Regions from separate parts of the Azospirillum mesophilum genome, predicted to be linked through region 1. Evidence: riboswitches for the same ligand, from Rfam matches in the RefSeq annotation. Region 1 holds a riboswitch; the other holds the start of a gene.
The links. Region 1 has a riboswitch for S-adenosylmethionine ahead of ACSVC7_RS00820 (homoserine O-succinyltransferase). Riboswitches for the same ligand answer to the same signal wherever they lie in the genome.
Positions count from the first base shown of each region.

Region 2: linked by a shared signal. The riboswitch ahead of metZ (O-succinylhomoserine sulfhydrylase) and the one ahead of ACSVC7_RS00820 (homoserine O-succinyltransferase) in region 1 are both predicted to bind S-adenosylmethionine.

Region 1 is NZ_JBPXMQ020000001.1:174,441-183,466, reverse strand. It holds gene ACSVC7_RS00865 (succinate dehydrogenase iron-sulfur subunit) at 1-294, opposite strand, end outside; gene sdhA (succinate dehydrogenase flavoprotein subunit) at 326-2,107, opposite strand; gene sdhD (succinate dehydrogenase, hydrophobic membrane anchor protein) at 2,114-2,515, opposite strand; gene sdhC (succinate dehydrogenase, cytochrome b556 subunit) at 2,527-2,916, opposite strand; gene ACSVC7_RS00845 (hypothetical protein) at 3,167-3,430, opposite strand; gene ACSVC7_RS00840 (aspartate-semialdehyde dehydrogenase) at 3,563-4,582, shown strand; gene ACSVC7_RS00835 (NAD(P)-dependent oxidoreductase) at 4,613-5,482, opposite strand; gene ACSVC7_RS00830 (tellurite resistance TerB family protein) at 5,487-5,891, opposite strand; gene ACSVC7_RS00825 (AEC family transporter) at 6,020-6,967, shown strand; SAM-I-IV-variant riboswitch at 7,019-7,122, shown strand; gene ACSVC7_RS00820 (homoserine O-succinyltransferase) at 7,172-8,101, shown strand; gene ACSVC7_RS00815 (ATP-dependent DNA helicase) at 8,108-9,026, opposite strand, start outside.
Region 2 is NZ_JBPXMQ020000014.1:148,187-157,212, reverse strand. It holds gene mutS (DNA mismatch repair protein MutS) at 1-792, shown strand, start outside; gene ACSVC7_RS15765 (hypothetical protein) at 1,073-1,258, opposite strand; gene ACSVC7_RS15760 (STAS domain-containing protein) at 1,324-1,767, opposite strand; SAM riboswitch at 1,939-2,018, shown strand; gene metZ (O-succinylhomoserine sulfhydrylase) at 2,093-3,301, shown strand; gene ACSVC7_RS15750 (phasin family protein) at 3,409-3,924, shown strand; gene ACSVC7_RS15745 (TetR/AcrR family transcriptional regulator) at 3,937-4,500, opposite strand; gene ACSVC7_RS15740 (SRPBCC family protein) at 4,500-4,961, opposite strand; gene ACSVC7_RS15735 (GGDEF domain-containing protein) at 5,256-6,386, shown strand; gene ACSVC7_RS15730 (Bax inhibitor-1/YccA family protein) at 6,551-7,273, opposite strand; gene ACSVC7_RS15725 (ABC transporter permease) at 7,404-9,026, opposite strand, start outside.

The DNA.
Region 1 (9,026 bases):
CAGCGTGTTCAGGCCGTCGATGTTCATCGCGCAGGACCCGCAGATGCCCTCGCGGCAGGAGCGCCGGAAGGTCAGGGTCGAGTCGATGTTGTTCTTGATGTAGATGATCGCGTCCAGGATCATCGGGCCGAACTTGTCGAGGTCGACGATGTAGGTGTCGACCCGCGGGTTCTGGCCATCATCCGGCGACCAGCGGTAGATCTTGAAGGTCTTCGCCCGCTTGGCGCCGTTGGCGGCGTTGATGGTCTTGCCGACGCCGACCTTGGAATTGGCGGGCAGGTTGAATTCGACCATGGTTCGTATCCTTGCCTTTGCGCTCGGGGCCTTAGTAGACGCGGGCCTTCGGCGGGAACACCTGCACTTCGTTGGTCAGGGTGTACATGTGGACCGGGCGGTAGCCGATGTTGGTCTCGCCCTTGTCCGACACCGAGATCACGGTGTGCTTCATCCAGTTCTCGTCGTCGCGGTTCGGATAATCCTCACGCGCGTGCGCGCCGCGGCTTTCCGGCCGGTTCTTGGCCGAATGGAGCGTGGCGACGGCCTGATAGAGCAGGTTGTCCAGCTCGATGGCCTCGACGAGGTCGGAGTTCCAGACCAGCGACCGGTCGGTGATGGAGATGTCGCCCTTCTTGGCGAAGGTCTGGTCGATGAGCTTGACGCCCTCCTCCAGCACCTCGCCGGTGCGGAACACCGCGCAGTTGTTCTGCATGGTCTTCTGCATTTCCAGGCGCAGTTCCGACGACTTGATCGAGCCCTTGGCGTTGCGGATGCGGTCGAAACGCTCCAGCGCGAAGTCCGTGCTGGCGGCGGACGCCGACACCGACTTGCCCTTCTCGACGATCTCGGCGGCGCGGATGGCGGCCGAACGGCCAAACACCACGAGGTCGAGCAGCGAGTTGGAGCCCAGACGGTTGGCGCCGTGCACCGACACGCAGGCCGCTTCGCCGATCGCCATCAGGCCGGGGACGACCCGATCCGGATCCTCCGCGGTCGGGTTGACGACCTCGCAGCGGAAGTTGGTGGGGATGCCGCCCATGTTATAGTGCACCGTCGGCAGAACCGGGATCGGCTCCTTGGTGACGTCCACGCCGGCGAAGATCTTGGCCGTCTCGGCGATGCCGGGCAGGCGCTGGTGGATGATCTCCGGCGGCAGGTGCTCCAGGTGCAGGTGGATGTGGTCCTTCTGCGGACCCACGCCGCGACCCTCGCGGATCTCGATGGTCATCGAGCGGGACACGACGTCGCGCGACGCCAGATCCTTGGCCGACGGGGCGTAGCGCTCCATGAAGCGCTCACCGTTGGAGTTGGTGAGGTAGCCGCCCTCGCCGCGCACGCCCTCGGTGATGAGGCAGCCGGAGCCGTAGATGCCGGTCGGGTGGAACTGCACGAACTCCATGTCCTGCAGCGGCAGGCCGGCGCGCAGGATCATGCCGCCGCCGTCGCCCGTGCAGGTGTGGGCCGAGGTGGCCGAGAAGTAGGCGCGGCCGTAGCCGCCCGTCGCCAGCACGACCAGCTGGGCGCGGAAGCGGTGGATGGTGCCGTCGTCGAGGTTCCAGGCCACGACGCCCCGGCATTCGCCGTCTTCCATGATCAGGTCGAGCGCGAAATACTCGACGAAGAACTCCGCCTCGTGCTTCAGCGACTGCTGGTAGAGGGTGTGCAGGATGGCGTGGCCGGTGCGGTCGGCGGCGGCGCAGGTGCGGTAAGCCTGCTGCTTGCCGTAATGCGCGGTCATGCCGCCGAAGGCGCGCTGGTAGATCTTGCCTTCCGGCGTGCGCGAGAAGGGCACGCCGTAGTGCTCCAGCTCGATGATCGCCGGGATGGCCTCGCGGCACATGTACTCGATGGCGTCCTGGTCGCCCAGCCAGTCCGACCCCTTCACGGTGTCGTACATGTGGAAGCGCCAGTCGTCCTCGCTCATGTTGCCCAGCGCGGCGGAGATGCCGCCCTGCGCCGCGACGGTGTGCGAGCGGGTCGGGAAGACCTTGGTGATGCACGCCGTCTTCAGGCCCTTCTCGGCCATGCCGAAGGTGGCGCGCAGGCCCGCACCACCGGCACCGACGACGACGACGTCATAGGAGTGATCGATAATATCGTAGGCGGCCATGGCTCGTCAGGCTCCGAACGAAATCTTGAGGACGGCGAAGACGCAGGCGGCGGCCAGCGCGAAGCTCACGAACTTCACGGCGATGACGCCGGCCAGCTTCGCCCACTCGTTGTGGACGTAGTCCTCGATCACGACCTGGAGGCCGCCCACGGCGTGATGGAAGGTGACGACGACCGTCAGCACCATCATGATCGCGGAAAACGGCGACTTCATCCACGCGACGAAGGCCGTGTGGTCGGCGCCCAGATGACGGATCACACCCAGTACGAACCAAAGGGTCAGGGGGATCAGTGCGATCGCCGACAGGCGCTGGTGCCACCAGTGCTCGGTGCCGTGCTTGGCGGAACCCAGGCCGCGAACCTCGGCCAGCGGAGAGCGCAGGGACTTGTTGGAAAGATTGGCTGCCATTGTCAGTCTCCTCACCACACGGCCAGGCCGATGATCCAGGCCAGGATGGTCAGGCCCAGCGACGCGCCGGCGACGATGTAGGCGCCCTTCTCGGCGTTCTTCAGCTCGAACGAATAACCGGCGTCCCACACCAGGTGACGGATGCCGTTGGCGAGGTGGTAGAACAGCGCCCAGGTCCAGCCGAACATCAGCAGCAGGCCGAGGCCCGAGCCGATGAACTTCTGCGCACGCGCGAACGACTCCGGACCGGCCGCGGCAGCGACCAGCCACCACGTCAGCAGCAGCGTGCCCACAGCCAGCCCCACGCCCGTGATGCGGTGCGTGATCGACAGCGCCATGGTCCATTCGAATTTATAGACTTGAAGATGCGGGGAAAGCGGCCGACCGCTGCCGTTTGCCATTGCGTCGTCCTCTGTTCGGCGGCCGGTCGCGGCAAGGAGGGCGTTTGCCGCGACGGCGGGTGGTGCGAGACCGAAAGAAATAGGCCCTACTGTGATTGGCGCATTGAATTACGCTTCTCGCGCGGCCGAGTCAACGACGCGGGCTTAGCCGTGTTCAAATTGGCGCATTGCGGGAAGTGACTGAAAACAAACGGGGTTTGGTCCGGCTGGTAATACCAGGAAAAAGCGCGGGAGCGGGCCGTTCGAACACCTACTTGTCGAACCGGCGCACGTTCTCGACCATCATCGAGTACATCTGGGTGATCAGCTCCGCCGGGCGCAGGCGGCCGAAGGGGATGTTTTCCTTGGCCCACTCCACCAGCCCTTCCGGCGGCTTGACGGGGGCGACCTCGTAGCCGGCCTTCTTCAGGGCGCTCATCACGGCGCGCGCCTGCTTGGTGTAGTCCTCGTTGAAGATGGACTTATCCGCGTCCTTGATCGCCTTGGCGATGATGTCTTCGAGCGGAGTGGCCATGGACGGTTGCACAAATCACGGTCTACGAAAGATGCGCGCACGGTGTCACAACGCGGGCGCTGTTGCAATTCCATTGGGAACCGCATACCTGAAAGCCCTCTCCGCACCGCATTATCACAGGAAATTACCGCCATGGGCTACAGAGTCGCGGTCGTCGGCGCCACCGGCAACGTCGGACGGGAAATGCTGGCCACGCTGGCCGACCGGAAGTTCCCGGTCAGCGACGTGATCGCGCTGGCGTCGGAGAATTCGACCGGCAAGGAAGTCTCGTTCGGCGAGGACGAAATCCTGAAGGTCCAGGATCTGGCGAAGTTCGACTTCAAGCGCGTGGACATCGTCCTGTCGTCGCCGGGCGCCAAGGTGTCGGCCGTCCACAGCCCGCGCGCCGCCGCCGCCGGGGCCGTGGTGATCGACAACACCTCGCACTTCCGCATGGACCCGGACGTGCCGCTGGTCGTGCCGGAGGTCAACCCGGAGGCCATCGCCGGCTATAAGAAGAAGGGCATCATCGCCAACCCCAACTGCTCGACCATCCAGATGGTCGTGGCGCTGAAGCCCCTGCACGACCGCTTCAAAATCCGCCGCGTGGTGGTGTCCACCTACCAGTCGGTGTCGGGCGCCGGCAAGGAAGGCATGGACGAGCTGTTCGGCCAGACCCGCGCCATCTACGTGAACGACCCGGTGCAGAAGTCCACCTTCACCAAGCAGATCGCCTTCAACGTCATCCCCCACATCGACGTTTTCATGGAGGATGGCACCACGAAGGAAGAGTGGAAGATGAACGTCGAGACCAAGAAGATTCTCGACCCCAAGATCAAGGTGACGGCCACCTGCGTGCGCGTCCCGGTCTTCATCGGCCACTCCGAAGCCATCAACATCGAGTGCGAGGAGCCGATCACCGCCGACGAGGCCCGCCAGATCCTGCGCAAGGCCCCCGGCGTCCAGGTGATCGACCAGCGCGACAACGAGGGCTACATCACCCCCGTCGAGGTGGCCGGCGACGACCCGGTCTTCGTCAGCCGCATCCGCGAGGACTACACGGTGGACAACGGCCTGTCCTTCTGGTGCGCCGCCGACAACCTGCGCAAGGGTGCAGCGCTGAACGCCGTGCAGATCGCGGAGTTGCTTGTCCGGGATTATTTGAAAAAGTGAATGCAGGAAGGGGCCGGAAGGCCCCCTCCTTTACTTTGAAAACAACCGATACAGAGCGCTGTGGTCGAGCGCGCCGTCGCCCTGCTCGGCCAGCAGCTCGAACAACTCCAGGTTCAGGCCGAGCGCCGGCAGGTCGATGCCCGACTGTTCGGCCAGTTCCTCGGCCTGCCGCAAGTCCTTGATCTGGGTGACCACCCGGCCGCCCGGCGTGAAGTCGCCGCTGACCATGCGCTGCCCGTGCAGCTCCAGGATTCGCGACTCGGCGAAGCCGCCGCGGATGGCCTCGCGCACCTTGGCCGGATCCACCCCGGCCGCCTTGGCGAGCGCCAGAGCCTCCGCCACCGCGCCGATGGTCAGGCCGACGATGACCTGGTTGGCCGTCTTGGCGACCTGCCCCGCCCCGCTCTCGCCCACATGGGTGATGCGCTGCCCCATGGCCTGGAACAGCGGCAGGGCGCGGGCGAAGGCGTCCGGCGTGCCGCCGGCCATGATGGTCAGGCCGGCCGCCTCAGCGGCCACGGTCCCGCCGGACACGGGGGCGTCCACCCACTCCGCCCCCTTGGCGCGCACCGCCTCGGCCAGCCGCCGGGTCGCGGCGACCGCCGTCGTGCCCATGTCGATGACGAGATGGCCGGGCGTCAGGGCCTCCATCAGGCCCGCCGCTACCGTCTCCACCGCCGCCGTGTCGGACAGCATCAGAATGACGGTGTCGGCGCGCCGGGCGACCCCGGCGGGGCTGGCGGCGGGGTTCATGCCCTCGCCCGCCAGTTCCTCGACCGGGCCGGGGCTGCGGCTGTGGATGACCAGCGACGCCCCGGCTTTCGCCAGGTTGCGCGCCATCGGCCGGCCCATCAGGCCGAGCCCGATGAACCCGACCGTCCTTCCGTTCAAGCCCGCCATGGCGTCACAGGCGCGCGTGGCGGGCGCGGGCGCCGCGTTCGATGGCGGCGGCGCACAGCCGGTCCACGCCCAGCTTGTGGCGGATCATCTCCAGCATGCGCAGTTCCTCCTGCGAGGCGGAGGGATCGGCGGCGGCGATGTCGCAGGCCAGCGCGTAAGCGGTCTCGCAGAGCTTGTGCGGGATCGCCTCCTTGATGATCTGCAAAGTGGTCTCCAGCCCGTCGGCGTCGGCCAGCAGGCCGGAGCATTCGCGCGTCACGTCGGTCAGCCGGTCGATGTCGAAATCCTTGAAGACCGGCAGATAGCGGACGTTCTCGCCGATGGCCTCAAGCTCCAGATCGGTCATGTCGCCGTCGCACGCGGACACCAGCACCATGACGTAGATGAGCGCGCTGTGATGGTTGATCATCGAAACTCCTGCGGGTAGGGGCCCATGGCTATCTTGCCCGCGCCTCCCGCCCCGTCAAGGGAGCCATGCCCCGAACGGTGGGGTCGGTCGCTCGACAGGGGGTGCCCTCCCCCCGTAAGGTCGGGTCCATGTCGGTGGTTCTCAACGTCGCGCTCCCGGTCTTCGCCATCATCCTGGCGGGCGTCCTTTCCGGTAAGGCGAAGCTCCTCGGCCCCGCCTCGTCGGAGGCGCTGAACAAGTTCGTCTACTGGATGGCCCTGCCGCCGGTGCTGTTCCTCGGCACGGCGCGCCGGTCCCTGCCGGAGATCTTCAACGGTCCCTTCATCGGCGCGTTCCTCGGCGCCATGCTGGCGGTCTACGCGCTGGGCGCGCTGCTCGGCTGGCTGATCCACCGGGAACGCACCCAGATCCAGTGCATGCAGGGGCTGACGGCCGCTTTCTCCAACACCGGCTACATGGGCATCCCGCTGTTCCTGGCCGCCTTCGGCCCGGACCGCCTCGCCCCGGCCATCCTCGCCACCGTGATCATGAGCGCCATCATGGTCGGCATCGCCGTAATCTGGCTGGAGTTCGCGAACAGCCACGGCCACGGCGTGGGAAAGGCGCTGCGCGACGTTGGCCGCGCGCTGGCGAAGAACCCGCTGATCATCTCCACCGCCGTCGGCATCGCCTGGTCGGTGGTCCTGTCCGGTGTGCCGGTGCCGCGCCCGGTCGCCATCTATTGCGAGCTGATGGGCGCCTCCGCCGGCCCTTGCGCCCTGTTCGCCATCGGCCTGTTCCTCGCCACCCGCAGCCTGAAGGCCGACATGGTCGAGGTCGGCTGGATCAGCGCGCTGAAGCTGCTGGTGCAGCCGGCCCTGACCTGGGGCCTGACGAAGACCCTGTTCCCGCTCGACCCCTTCTGGGCCGGCTCCGCCATCATCCTGGCCGGCCTGCCGACCGGCGCCCTGACCTTCGTGGTGGCGAGCCAGTACCAGATCTATGTGGAGCGCACCTCCTCCGCGATCCTGGTGTCCACCATCGCCAGCGTGGTCACGCTGTCGGCGCTGCTGGCGATGTACGCGCCGGGGCCATAATCCAGCAAAGCCGGCGGCTGTTGCCAAGCTCTCGCACGCCGTATAAAGTGCGCCGCGCATCAAGAGTTGAGCGGACGCTCAACGCCAACCTGCTTCCCGAGCAAGGTGGCGTCCCGAAGGGGGATGTGGCCGAACCGGCAATCAAACGGGTTTCGCCATAACGTCTGCTCCACCCGATGCGCCGACAGCGGAGCCAGACGTACCATGCCCATCAAGATACCCGATGATCTTCCCGCCTGCGCCGCCCTTCAGGCCGAAGGCGTCATGATCATGCGCGAGACCGACGCCGTCCGGCAGGACATCCGCCCTCTGCGCTTCGGTCTTCTCAACCTGATGCCCGACAAGATCCGGACGGAAACCCAGATCGCCCGTCTGCTGGGCGCCACCCCGCTGCAGGTCGAGCTGTCGCTGATCCGGATCACCAGCCATGTGCCGCGCAACACCTCCGCGGATCACATGGGCGCCTTCTACCGGCCGTGGGAGGATGTGCGCCGGGAGAAGTTCGACGGCTTCATCATCACCGGCGCTCCGGTGGAAAAGCTGCCGTTCGAGGAGGTCTTCTATTGGGACGAGCTGTGCGCGGTCTTCGACTGGACGCAGAGCCACGTCCACTCCTGCCTGAACATCTGCTGGGCGGCGCAGGCGGCGGTCCATCATTTCCACGGCGTTCCGAAGCACCTGCTGCCGGCAAAGGCTTTCGGTGTCTTCCGGCACCGCAACCTGGCGCCCACCTCACCCTACCTGCGCGGCTTCTCCGACGATTTCTCCATCCCGGTCTCCCGCTGGACCGAGGTGCGGCGCGAGGATCTTCCCCGTGACAGCGGCCTGCGCGTGCTGATGGATTCGCCGGACATCGGGCTCTGCCTGCTGGAGGATCCCGATCACCGCTCCCTGCACATGTTCAACCACATCGAATACGATTCGGACACGCTGCGGAATGAGTACGTCCGCGACGTCGCCAAGGGCGAGGCCATGGCGGTCCCCCACGGCTATTTCCCGGACGACGACCCGAACCGCCCGCCCGAGAACCGGTGGCGGAGCCACGCCCACCTGCTGTTCGCGAACTGGATCAACCAGATCTACCAGACGACACCGTTCGACAGCGCGCGGATCGGCGAGGCGGAGGCCGCCTGACGGCCCTCACCAGCCCCGCAGGAACTCCGCCGTTTCCTCCACCGCCTCCTTGATGCCGACGCGCCGCACCTCGACGCCCTCCGGGAAGGCACCGAACAGGCGGCTCGGCATCATGGGGTCGAGCAGGACGAACACGCCCGTGTCGTCAGCCCTCCGCACCAGACGCCCAAAGGCCTGCTTCAGCCGCAGGCGCGCGATCATGTCCTCGTAGCGGCGGCGGCCGAAGGCATCGCGCCGGGCGCGGTGCAGGATGTCGGGGCGCGGCCAGGGCACGCGGTCGAACACGATCAGCCGCAAGGATCGGCCCGGCACGTCCACCCCGTCGCGCACCGCGTCGGTGCCCAGCAGGCAGGCGTGCTCCTCCCCCCGGAAAATGTCGATCAGGGTCGCCACGTCCAGCGGGTCCACATGCTGGGCGTAGAGCGGCATGCCGGCCTCGTCCAGCGGCCCGACGATCCGGTCGTACACCGCGCGCAGCCGGCTGATCGCCGTGAACAGCCCGAGGCCCCCGCCGCCCGCCGCCTGGAACAGCGAGCGGTAGGCGGCGGCCACCTGCCCCAGGTCGTCCTTGCGCACGTCGGTGACCACCATCACCCGCGTGCGGTTGGGATAGTCGAAGGGCGAGGGCACCTGCGCGCGGATCGCCGGCTTCGGCAGGTGGGAGGCGCCGCAGCGGTCCTCCGCCGCCTGCCAGTCCATCGTGACGTCGCCCGTGCCGTCGGTCAGCGTGGCCGACGTGACGACCATCCCATGCGCCGGCCCGGCCAGCGCCTCGGCAAACGGCACCGTCGGGTCCACCCAATGCCGGTAGAGCCCAACGTCCACGTCGCGTCCGTCGATGCGCTCCACCGCGAACCAGTCCACGAACTGCGGCGGGGTCTCCACGGCCAGGGTCTTCAGCATCGACCGCCACGCCTCGACCGTC
Region 2 (9,026 bases), on a different contig from region 1:
AACCGGCTGTGGCTGCTGACCGGCCCGAACATGGCCGGCAAGTCCACCTTCCTGCGCCAGAACGCGCTGATCGCCGTGCTGGCGCAGATGGGCAGCTTCGTCCCGGCGGACAGCGCGCACATCGGCGTGGTCGACCGGCTCTACAGCCGTGTCGGTGCGGCCGACGATCTGGCGCGCGGGCGCTCCACCTTCATGGTGGAGATGGTGGAAACCGCCGCCATCCTGAATCAGTCCGGGGAACGCGCGCTGGTCATCCTGGACGAGATCGGGCGCGGCACGGCGACCTTCGACGGCCTGTCCATCGCCTGGGCCTGCGTGGAGCATCTGCACGACGTCAACCGCTGCCGCGCGCTGTTCGCCACGCACTATCACGAACTGACCATGCTGGCGTCGAAGCTGCCGGCGCTCAGCTGTCACACCATGCGCATCAAGGAGTGGCAGGGCGACGTGGTCTTCCTGCACGAGGTGACGGCGGGTGCCGCCGACCGCAGCTACGGCATTCACGTCGCCAAGCTGGCCGGCCTGCCGGGCGCCGTGGTCGGCCGGGCCGAGGAGGTGCTGACCATCCTGGAGTCGGGCGAGCAGAACGCCGCCATCCACCGGCTGGCGGAAGACCTGCCGCTGTTCAGCGCCGCACTCAAGCGTCCCGCCCCGGCCGCAACGGCGTCGGCCCCCGCCACTCCGGCGGAACCCTCCCCGGTGGAAGAGGCCCTGAAGTCCATCGACCCCGACAGCCTGACGCCAAGGCAAGCGCTGGAGGAGTTGTACCGGCTGCGGGGGATGGTGAAGTAACCGGTGGTAATGCGTAGGTTGTGTTGAGCCCTTGCGAAACACAACAGCATCGCGCGGCAAGGAATGTTGGGTTGCGCTGCGCTTAACCCAACCTACAACTGCTCAAACGAAAGAGGGGCGGTGTAGCAGCACCGCCCCTCTTTTCGTTTGCAAACCTCATACGGTGACCATCCGCCTGAGGAATGCGGGTACCGGAGAGTGTTGAACTGACCCCTGGTGTCTAAAATATAGCGCCGGAGGACGGCTTCGACAACCGCCTTCCCGCTCAGGGGCTGGCCGCTCAGGGGCGGGCCGTTTCGGGCTCGTCTTCCTCGGCGGCCGCGCCGCGGTCGTGGATGGTGGTGACGTGGCGTGCGTGGCGCAGCTTTTCCTCGACCGCCTCGCTGACGAACTGGTCGAGCGACCGGCCTTCGCGCGCCGCCGCCTTGGCCGCTTCGGATTCCAGCGCTTCCCGCAGATGAACCATGTCGATGCCTCCCTCGCGGTCGTTTCCCGGAAGGAGACATGGGAAGCGAACCTCGTGGGCGCGAGTCACCTATCCGGATGTTGCAGCGGAACGATGGTGTTCAGCGCCCGCGCGGCCACGGCCAGCGGGTCCTCGCCTGGCGCGCAGGGGTGGGCGGCGGCGAGCAGCGCTTCGGGCACGCTGGCGGCCACATAGTCCTCCACCGTCTCGAAGACGGGGATGATCATGGCGATGCGGGTCAGTTCCACGACCTTCTTCACCGGACCGCCCGCCGCCAGCATGGCGAGGTGCTTGCCAACCGACGCGGCCTCCCCGTTGATGACCAGCATCATGCCGATGCCGGCGCTGTCGATGAACCCCAGCCCGGAAAGGTCAAGAAGGTAGCGGCGCTCCGGCCCGCCCTTGATGTCGGCGATCACGCGGCGCACGGCGTCGGCGTCCTGGCCGGTGAAGCGGCCGGTCAGCACAAGACGCGCGAAATGGCGTTCCCTCTCGATGCGATGCTGCACGGGCCGCAACCTCTCCTGTTCCTGCTCGCCATGATCCGCACGGCTCGCGCGTCGGGCAAGGCACCGTGCGCAGGATGGCCTGCGGGTTGTTGACGCAGGGCACCAAAAGAGGCCCAAGGGGTTGATGACTAAGCGGTTGATGCTTGACGGCGTGCAGCGCCGGTCCTAAAAGCGTGTGCACGTGGTGATTTGGTCGACCGGCTTGCGGGCCACGTAAAACAACCCGCTAAAAAGGTCCGAGCCGCGTCCGCGCCTCGACCCGAACGGTCGGGGCTTTTTTGTTTGGCCGGTCTGCCCCGCCGGCGGACACAGGAGAACACGCGGCATGGCACGCACCGACCATCGCACCCCCAACGTTTCGGGCCTGCGCCCGCGGTCCAAGCTGGTCCACGGCGGCATCCGCCGCTCCAGCTTCGACGAGACCTGCGAGGCGCTGTACCAGACCTCCGGCTACGTCTACGGCTCGGCGGAGGAGGCGGAGCACGCCTTCGCCAACGACGGCTCCCGCCACGTCTATTCGCGCTTCCGCAACCCGACCACCGCCATGTTCGAGGACCGGTTGGCCGAGTATGAGGGGGCCGAGTGGGCCTACGCGACCACCAGCGGCATGGCGGCGGTGCACGCGGCCCTGTGGTGCAACCTGCGCACCGGCGACCGCATCGTGGCGCCCCGCTCGCTGTTCATCTCCTGCTACTGGGTCATCAAGGAGCTGTCGGCCCGCTTCGGCGTGGAGGCGGTGTTCGTGGACGGCACCGACCTGAACGCCTGGGAAGCCGCCCTGTCCAAGCCGACCAACGCCGTCTTCCTGGAAACACCCAGCAACCCGGGCCTTGAGGTCGTGGACCTGCGCGCGGTCAGCGAGATGGCCCACAAGGCCGGGGCCAAGGTGGTGGTGGACAACGCCTTCGCCACGCCGGTCCTGCAACGTCCGTTCGAGATGGGCGCCGACGTGGTCGTCTATTCCGCGACCAAGCACATCGACGGCCAGGGCCGCTGTCTGGGCGGCATCATCCTGACCAACGACAAGAAGTACGGGTCGGAGGTGATCCACCCCTACCTGCGCCACACAGGCCCGACCATTTCGCCCTTCAACGCCTGGCTGCTGCTGAAGGGGCTGGAGACGCTGGAACTGCGCGTCGCCGCGCAGAGCGCGTCGGCCCTGAAGGTGGCGGAGTTCCTGGAGGGCCACGCCAAGGTGGAGCGCGTGCTCTACCCCGGCCTGCCCAGCCACCCGCAGCACGACCTCGTCCGCCGGCAGATGACCGGCGGCGGCACCATGCTGTCCGTCTTCCTGAAGGGCGGCAAGGAGGAGGCCTTCCGCGCCCTGAACGGGCTGGGGATGGTTATGATCTCCAACAACCTGGGCGATTCGAAGAGCCTGATCACCCACCCGGACACCACCACCCACTCCAAGCTGACGCCGGAGGAGAAGGTGGCGGCGAACATCCGCCCGAACCTGCTGCGGCTGTCCGTCGGCCTGGAGGATGCGCAGGACATCATCGAGGATTTCGACCGCGCGCTGGCCGCCCTCTAACCACACTGTTGTAATCCGTCCGGTTCGGACCCAGATTGAGCCCGGAACAAAATGCTGCACTGCAGCGTTGGGTTCCGGGTTTTGTTTTTCGGGCGAGGTGACGGATCATGGCAAGGCACAAGGCCGGCAACGGCGAACCGACGGAACGGCTTCTCACCCTGGCGGGCGATCTGACCCGCACCGGCGTGAAGACCGGCGAAATGGGCGTCGCGGCGGCCCAGACCATCGGCTATCGCACCGCCATGATGGCGGCGGCCATGGGCAATCCCATCGACCTCGCCAACCCCGAATTCATCCGCATGGGCTCCGAAAAGGTCGAGGCGATGGTGGAGGCCACCCACGCCGTCGCCAAGGGCATCGGGGAGTTCCAGCACGCCTGGGCCACCCTGATGCAGGGGCAGGCGCAGGCCGCCATGATCGTCGTCGGCGGCCTCGGCCAGTGCCGCACGCCGGCCGACTTCGTCGAGTTGCAGCGCCGCACCCTGACCGAGTCGCTGGAAGCCGGCATCCACGCGGCGCTCTATCTGGTGGAGTCCGCCGCCGCGCTGACCGCCGCCGGCATGACCCCCGCCTACCGGACCGTGCGCGCCAACGCCCGCCGTCTGGCCCGCCAGCACGCGTAGGACAGGCTTTTCCTACCCCTGCAAGCCGGCGATCAGCAGTTCGACCATCCGGTCGAAGCTCTCGTCGATGCTGGCGGACAGGCCGAATCCGTGCGCCCGCTCCAGGGTGATGAAGCCGTGGAGCGCGCTGCGCAGGGCGCGGACGGCGTGCACCACGTCGTCCCCGCCCAGACCGCGCTGCCGCAGTGGACGGCCGACGAGTTCCACCACCTCCAGGAAGGCCGCCGAGAGTTCAGGATCGTCGCCGGGCGTCACGGCGCGCTGCGTCGCCTCGTACAGGCCGGGGTGCGCGTGGGCGAAGGCGCGGTAGGCCCGCGCGATCGCGCGCAGGCCGTCCATTCCGCTGCGGCCCTGCATCGCCGCCGCGAGTTCCACCTTCAACACCCTGGCCGCGCGCAGGGCCAGGTCCCGCTGCAACCCGTCCAGCCCCGCCACATGGGCGTAGAGCGACGGGGAGCGCACGCCGAGCCGTTCGGCAAGACGGGCGAGGGTCACTGCGGACAGCCCTTCGGCGTCGGCCAGTGCCACCGCCTCGTCCAGGACCCGCGCTGGGGTCAAACCGATCCGCCGCGCCATCAGGCAGCCCGCCCCCCGGCGTTGCCCTGGGCCAAGGCTTCCGCCCGCTGCTTCAGCGCGCGGTTCATCGCCTCGAACCCCGCCCGCGTCGGTCCGGCCATCCGGATCCACAGCGGCGCGACCAGCAGGCCGCGGAAGCGTTCCTCGTGACGGAAGCAGACCCCCGCCCCGTCCGGTTCGATGCGGAAGGCGTGTTCGCCGTCGAACAGGCCCGGCAGCAGCACGCGGCCCAGCCACCGCAGTTCCCGCCCAGCCTCGCAGAGCAGGACGGTCGGGCGGAAGGTCATCGGCGCCGCGCCATCGGGCGCGATGCGGACGCGCAAGCGGGCACCCGTGGCCAAGTCGCCCTCCAGAGAGCGGATGAAGGGATTCCAGTCGGGATAACGGGCGGTGTCGGTCAGAACGGTCCAAACGACGGAAGCCGGTGCGTTGATGCGGATGGCGGTGTCGATGCGACGCATGGTCGGTACCTGTCTAAGGTCATTAGGCCTGCACCGTGCCTAAGACCATTAGGTAAGTCAAGGCTCCCGATTATGATTTCCATCTGGTATGACCAGCCGACCGTTGACAGCCCGCAATTGCCGCGCGAACATTAACCACACTTCTCGCATGTCAATAGGCGCCGGCCCGGACAGGCCGCGCATACCAACGCACCCTTCGATCTCACAGGAAATGCCGTTGCTCAGGGGAGCCGTCGCGTGTATCAACAGGCGCTTAACCTTCTGAGGCAGTTCGCGGAGAGGGCGTTCCAGGCCGTGAGCGGTGATCTCTCCATAGAGCAATTGCGCGACCTGATGCATCCGGGCGGCCACACGCCCATCATCCAGCGCCGTCGCGCGGTGCTGATTCATTCCCGCGTGCGGATGGTCGCGGCGGTCTTCGCCGTGCTGACGCCGCTGTGGATCGTCATCGACGTCCTGATTTTCGGCTGGCCCTTGTGGGGCTATCTGGCGGGCCTGCGTGTGGTGGCGAGCCTCGCCTTCGGCGCGCTGGCGCTCGGCTACCGCATCTGCGACGAGATCGGCAGCGCGTGGCGCGGGCTGGCCCTGCTGCTGGCCGTGCCGACGATCTTCTTCCTCGCCTCCCACCCCATGCTGAACGAGGACGAGATCGCGGGCAGCGCCGCCGCCGTGGCGGCCGGCTACGCCTTCCTGCCCTTCGTGATGGTCGCGGGGCTCAGCGTCTTTCCGCTGACGGCATTGGAAGGCATCGTCTTCGCCCTGCCGCTGCTGCTGGCCCATCTGGTGGCCGGCGTCTACGGATCCCTGGTCTTCCCGTTCCCATCCTACCTGGGCGCCCTGTGGCTGCTGGTGCTGATCATGGTGGTGGCCACGCTGTCGGCCATGAGCCAGTTGCACTTCATGATGGCGCTCGTCGATCAGGCTTCCCACGACGGGCTGACCGGTGCCTTTTCCCGCCGCATCGGTGAGGAGCTGCTGCGCCTTCAGTTCGCGCACGCCCAGCGGTCGGACCACCCGCTGTCGCTGGTCTTCTTCGACCTGGACAACTTCAAGGCCATCAACGACCGCTTCGGCCACGACCAGGGCGACAAGGTGCTGGGCCGCGCCGCCGAGTCCATCCGCAGCATGTTGCGCACCTCCGACGTGCTGGTCCGCTGGGGTGGGGAGGAGTTCCTGGTCATCATGCCGAACACGCCCCGCGACGGCGCGCTGGTCGCGGTGGACCGGCTGCGCATCAAGGGCTTCGGCCAGCGCCCGGACGGCACCGGCCAGACCGCCAGCATCGGCATCGCCGAATACACCGTGGACCGCCCCGTCGACTGGGAAAAGCTGGTCGAATTGGCCGACCACCGCATGTACCTCGCCAAGCAGAACGGCAAGGACCGCATCGTCGTCAGCGACCGGGTCTTCGAACCGGCGCAGTGACGGCACGTAGGTTGGGTTAAGGCGCAGCCGCAACCCAACACACGCCGCCGTGCAATGGATGTTGGGTTGCGCTGCGCTTAACCCAACCTACGCAGGCACAAAATGAAAGCCGCCCGAAGGCAGGAACCTTCGGGCGGCTTTTTTCTCTCGCCTTTCGGCGTCCATTACTCGTCGCGCTGTCCCAGGAACTGCAGCAGGAACTGGAACAGGTTGATGAAGTCCAGATACAGCGTCAGGGCGCCCATCAGGGCCAGCTTGCCCTGGCTTTCATGGTCGTAGCCCTCGGCATACTGCTCCTTGATCGCCTGCGTGTCGTAGGCGGTCAGGCCCGTGAAGATCAGCACGCCGATGGCCGAGATGGCGAAGTGCAGCGCCGGCGAGTGGAAGAAGAGGTTCGCCAGCCCGGCGATGATGATGCCGAACACGCCCATCATCAGGAAGGAGCCCATCTTCGACAGGTCGGCCTTCGTGGTGTAGCCGTAGAGGCTCATCGCCAGGAAGGTCGCGGCCGTCACGAAGAAGGTCAGCGCGATGCTGGCCCCGGTGAAGACCAGGAAAATCGCCGACATCGACAGGCCCATCGCCGCGCAGTAGGCCCAGAAGACCGCCTGTGCCGAGGCGAAGGACAGGCGGTTGATGCCGAAGGACAGCACCATCACGAAGGCCAGCGGCGCCAGCATGACCACCCACTTCAGCGGGGTCATGAAGATCGCCTGCATCAGCGCCGGGCTGGTGGAGACCAGGAACGCCACAAGGCCCGTCACGACGAGGCCGGCGCCCATGTAGTTGTAGACACGCAGCAGATGCTGCCGCAGGCCTTCGTCGAAGTACCCCCGATCGAACGCGCGGCCTGCCGTCGCATAGCGGTTGAAGGTCGGGTCAGCCATGAGTCGTCCTCGGAACAGAGTTATTCCCGTTTCCAGGACATATTGGCGAACGCCCAACGCCGTTCAACAGGAATCGGGAGCGTTGCCGTTGGATGAAAAAGGCTTCATGCCCCTTTCATCCATAGGAACACTAATCATTGCGCAGCAAAGGCGCCGACGGCTGGCCCAGCGCCCGCCACGTTCCATAGAAGCCGAAAGCCAGCGTGATCGCGGTGCTGAGCAGTGCCGTCGTCACCACGGCGGACGGCAGGAACGTCCAGTCCCAATGCATCATGCGGGTCAGCACCGCCCAGGCGGTCACTGTACCGATGACCCCGGCGATGGCGGCGGTCAGGATGCCCAGAAGCCCGTATTCCAGCAGGAAGGCCTTCAGCACGTCCATCCGCGTGGCGCCCAGCACCTTCAGCACCACCGCGTCGTAGACCCGGCGCCGGTGCCCGGCCGCCACCGCGCCGGCCAGCACCAGCGTGCCGGCGGCCAGTGTGATGGCGGCGGTGATCCGCACGGCGGTGCCGATGTGGCCCAGCATGGTGTTGACGGTGTCCAGCGCGTCCTTCACCCGCACCAGCGTGACGTTGGGGAAGCGTTGCAGCACGGTGCGCTGCACCTCCGCCTCCGTCTCCGGCGCGCTGCGGACGGTGGCGATCCAGGTCTGCGGGGCCTTTTCCAGCGTGCCCGGCGCGAAGACCAGCGTGAAGTTGATGGCGAGCGTGGAGAAGTCCGCCGCCCGCACGTTGGCGACCTTCGCCTCGATGCTGCGGCCCAGGATGTTGACGCCGAGCCGGGCGCCGGGGCCGATGCCGAAGGCGTTCGCCACGCTCTGGTGGATGGAGATCAGCGGCTCGCCCCGGTAATCCTCCGGCCACCATTGGCCGGCGACGATTTCCGAATGCTCGGGCAGTTTGGCGGAGTAGGTGATGCCCCGGTCGCCGGAGAGGATCCAGGCCTGATCCGGATTGGACAGGGCCTTTTCCGCCTCCACCCCGTTCACCGTCTCGATCCGGCCGCGCAGCGACGGCACCGCTTCGAAGCCGCTGGTGCCGGGCAGGGCGGCGACCATCTGTTTCAGCGGGTCGAACTGGTCCGGCTGGATGTCCACGAAGAAGAAGCTGGGCGCGTCCTTCGGGATGGTCTCGTTGACGCGGCGGGAGAAGTTGCCCTCGATCAGCGCGATGGCGACCAGCACGGTCAGGCCGAGGCCGAGCGACAGCACCACCGTCCCCGTCGGGTTGCCGGGCCGGTGCAGGTTGGCGAGCGCCAGCCGCAGCCCCGGCCGGCGCGGGCGCCCGACCCCGGCCGCACCCTGGGTGACCAGCCACGCCGCCGCGCGGAAGGCCGCGAAAGTGGCGATGGAGCCGCCGACGAACCACGCCGCGAAACCCTTGTTCTCCGCCGTGACGACGGCGAGGCCCGCCAGCGCCAGGACGGTCAGGGCCGTGCCCAGGATGTAGACGGCGCGTGGACGCCCGCCGGCCGGGGCCACCACGTCGCGGAACTGCGCCGCCGCCGGCACCTCCCGCGCGCGGCCGAGCGGCCACAGCGAGAAGGCCAGCGCCGTCAGCACGCCGTAGAGTGCCGCCAGCGCCAGCGCCCCCGGATAGACGCCGATGCGCACCGAGACGGGCAGCAGATCCTCCAGCAGCACACCGAGACCCAGCGGCGCCACCGTGCCCAGAACCAGCCCCAGCAGGATGCCCAGCGCCGCCAACGCGAGGATTTGCAGCAGATAGACCTGAAAGACCAGCGGCCCCGG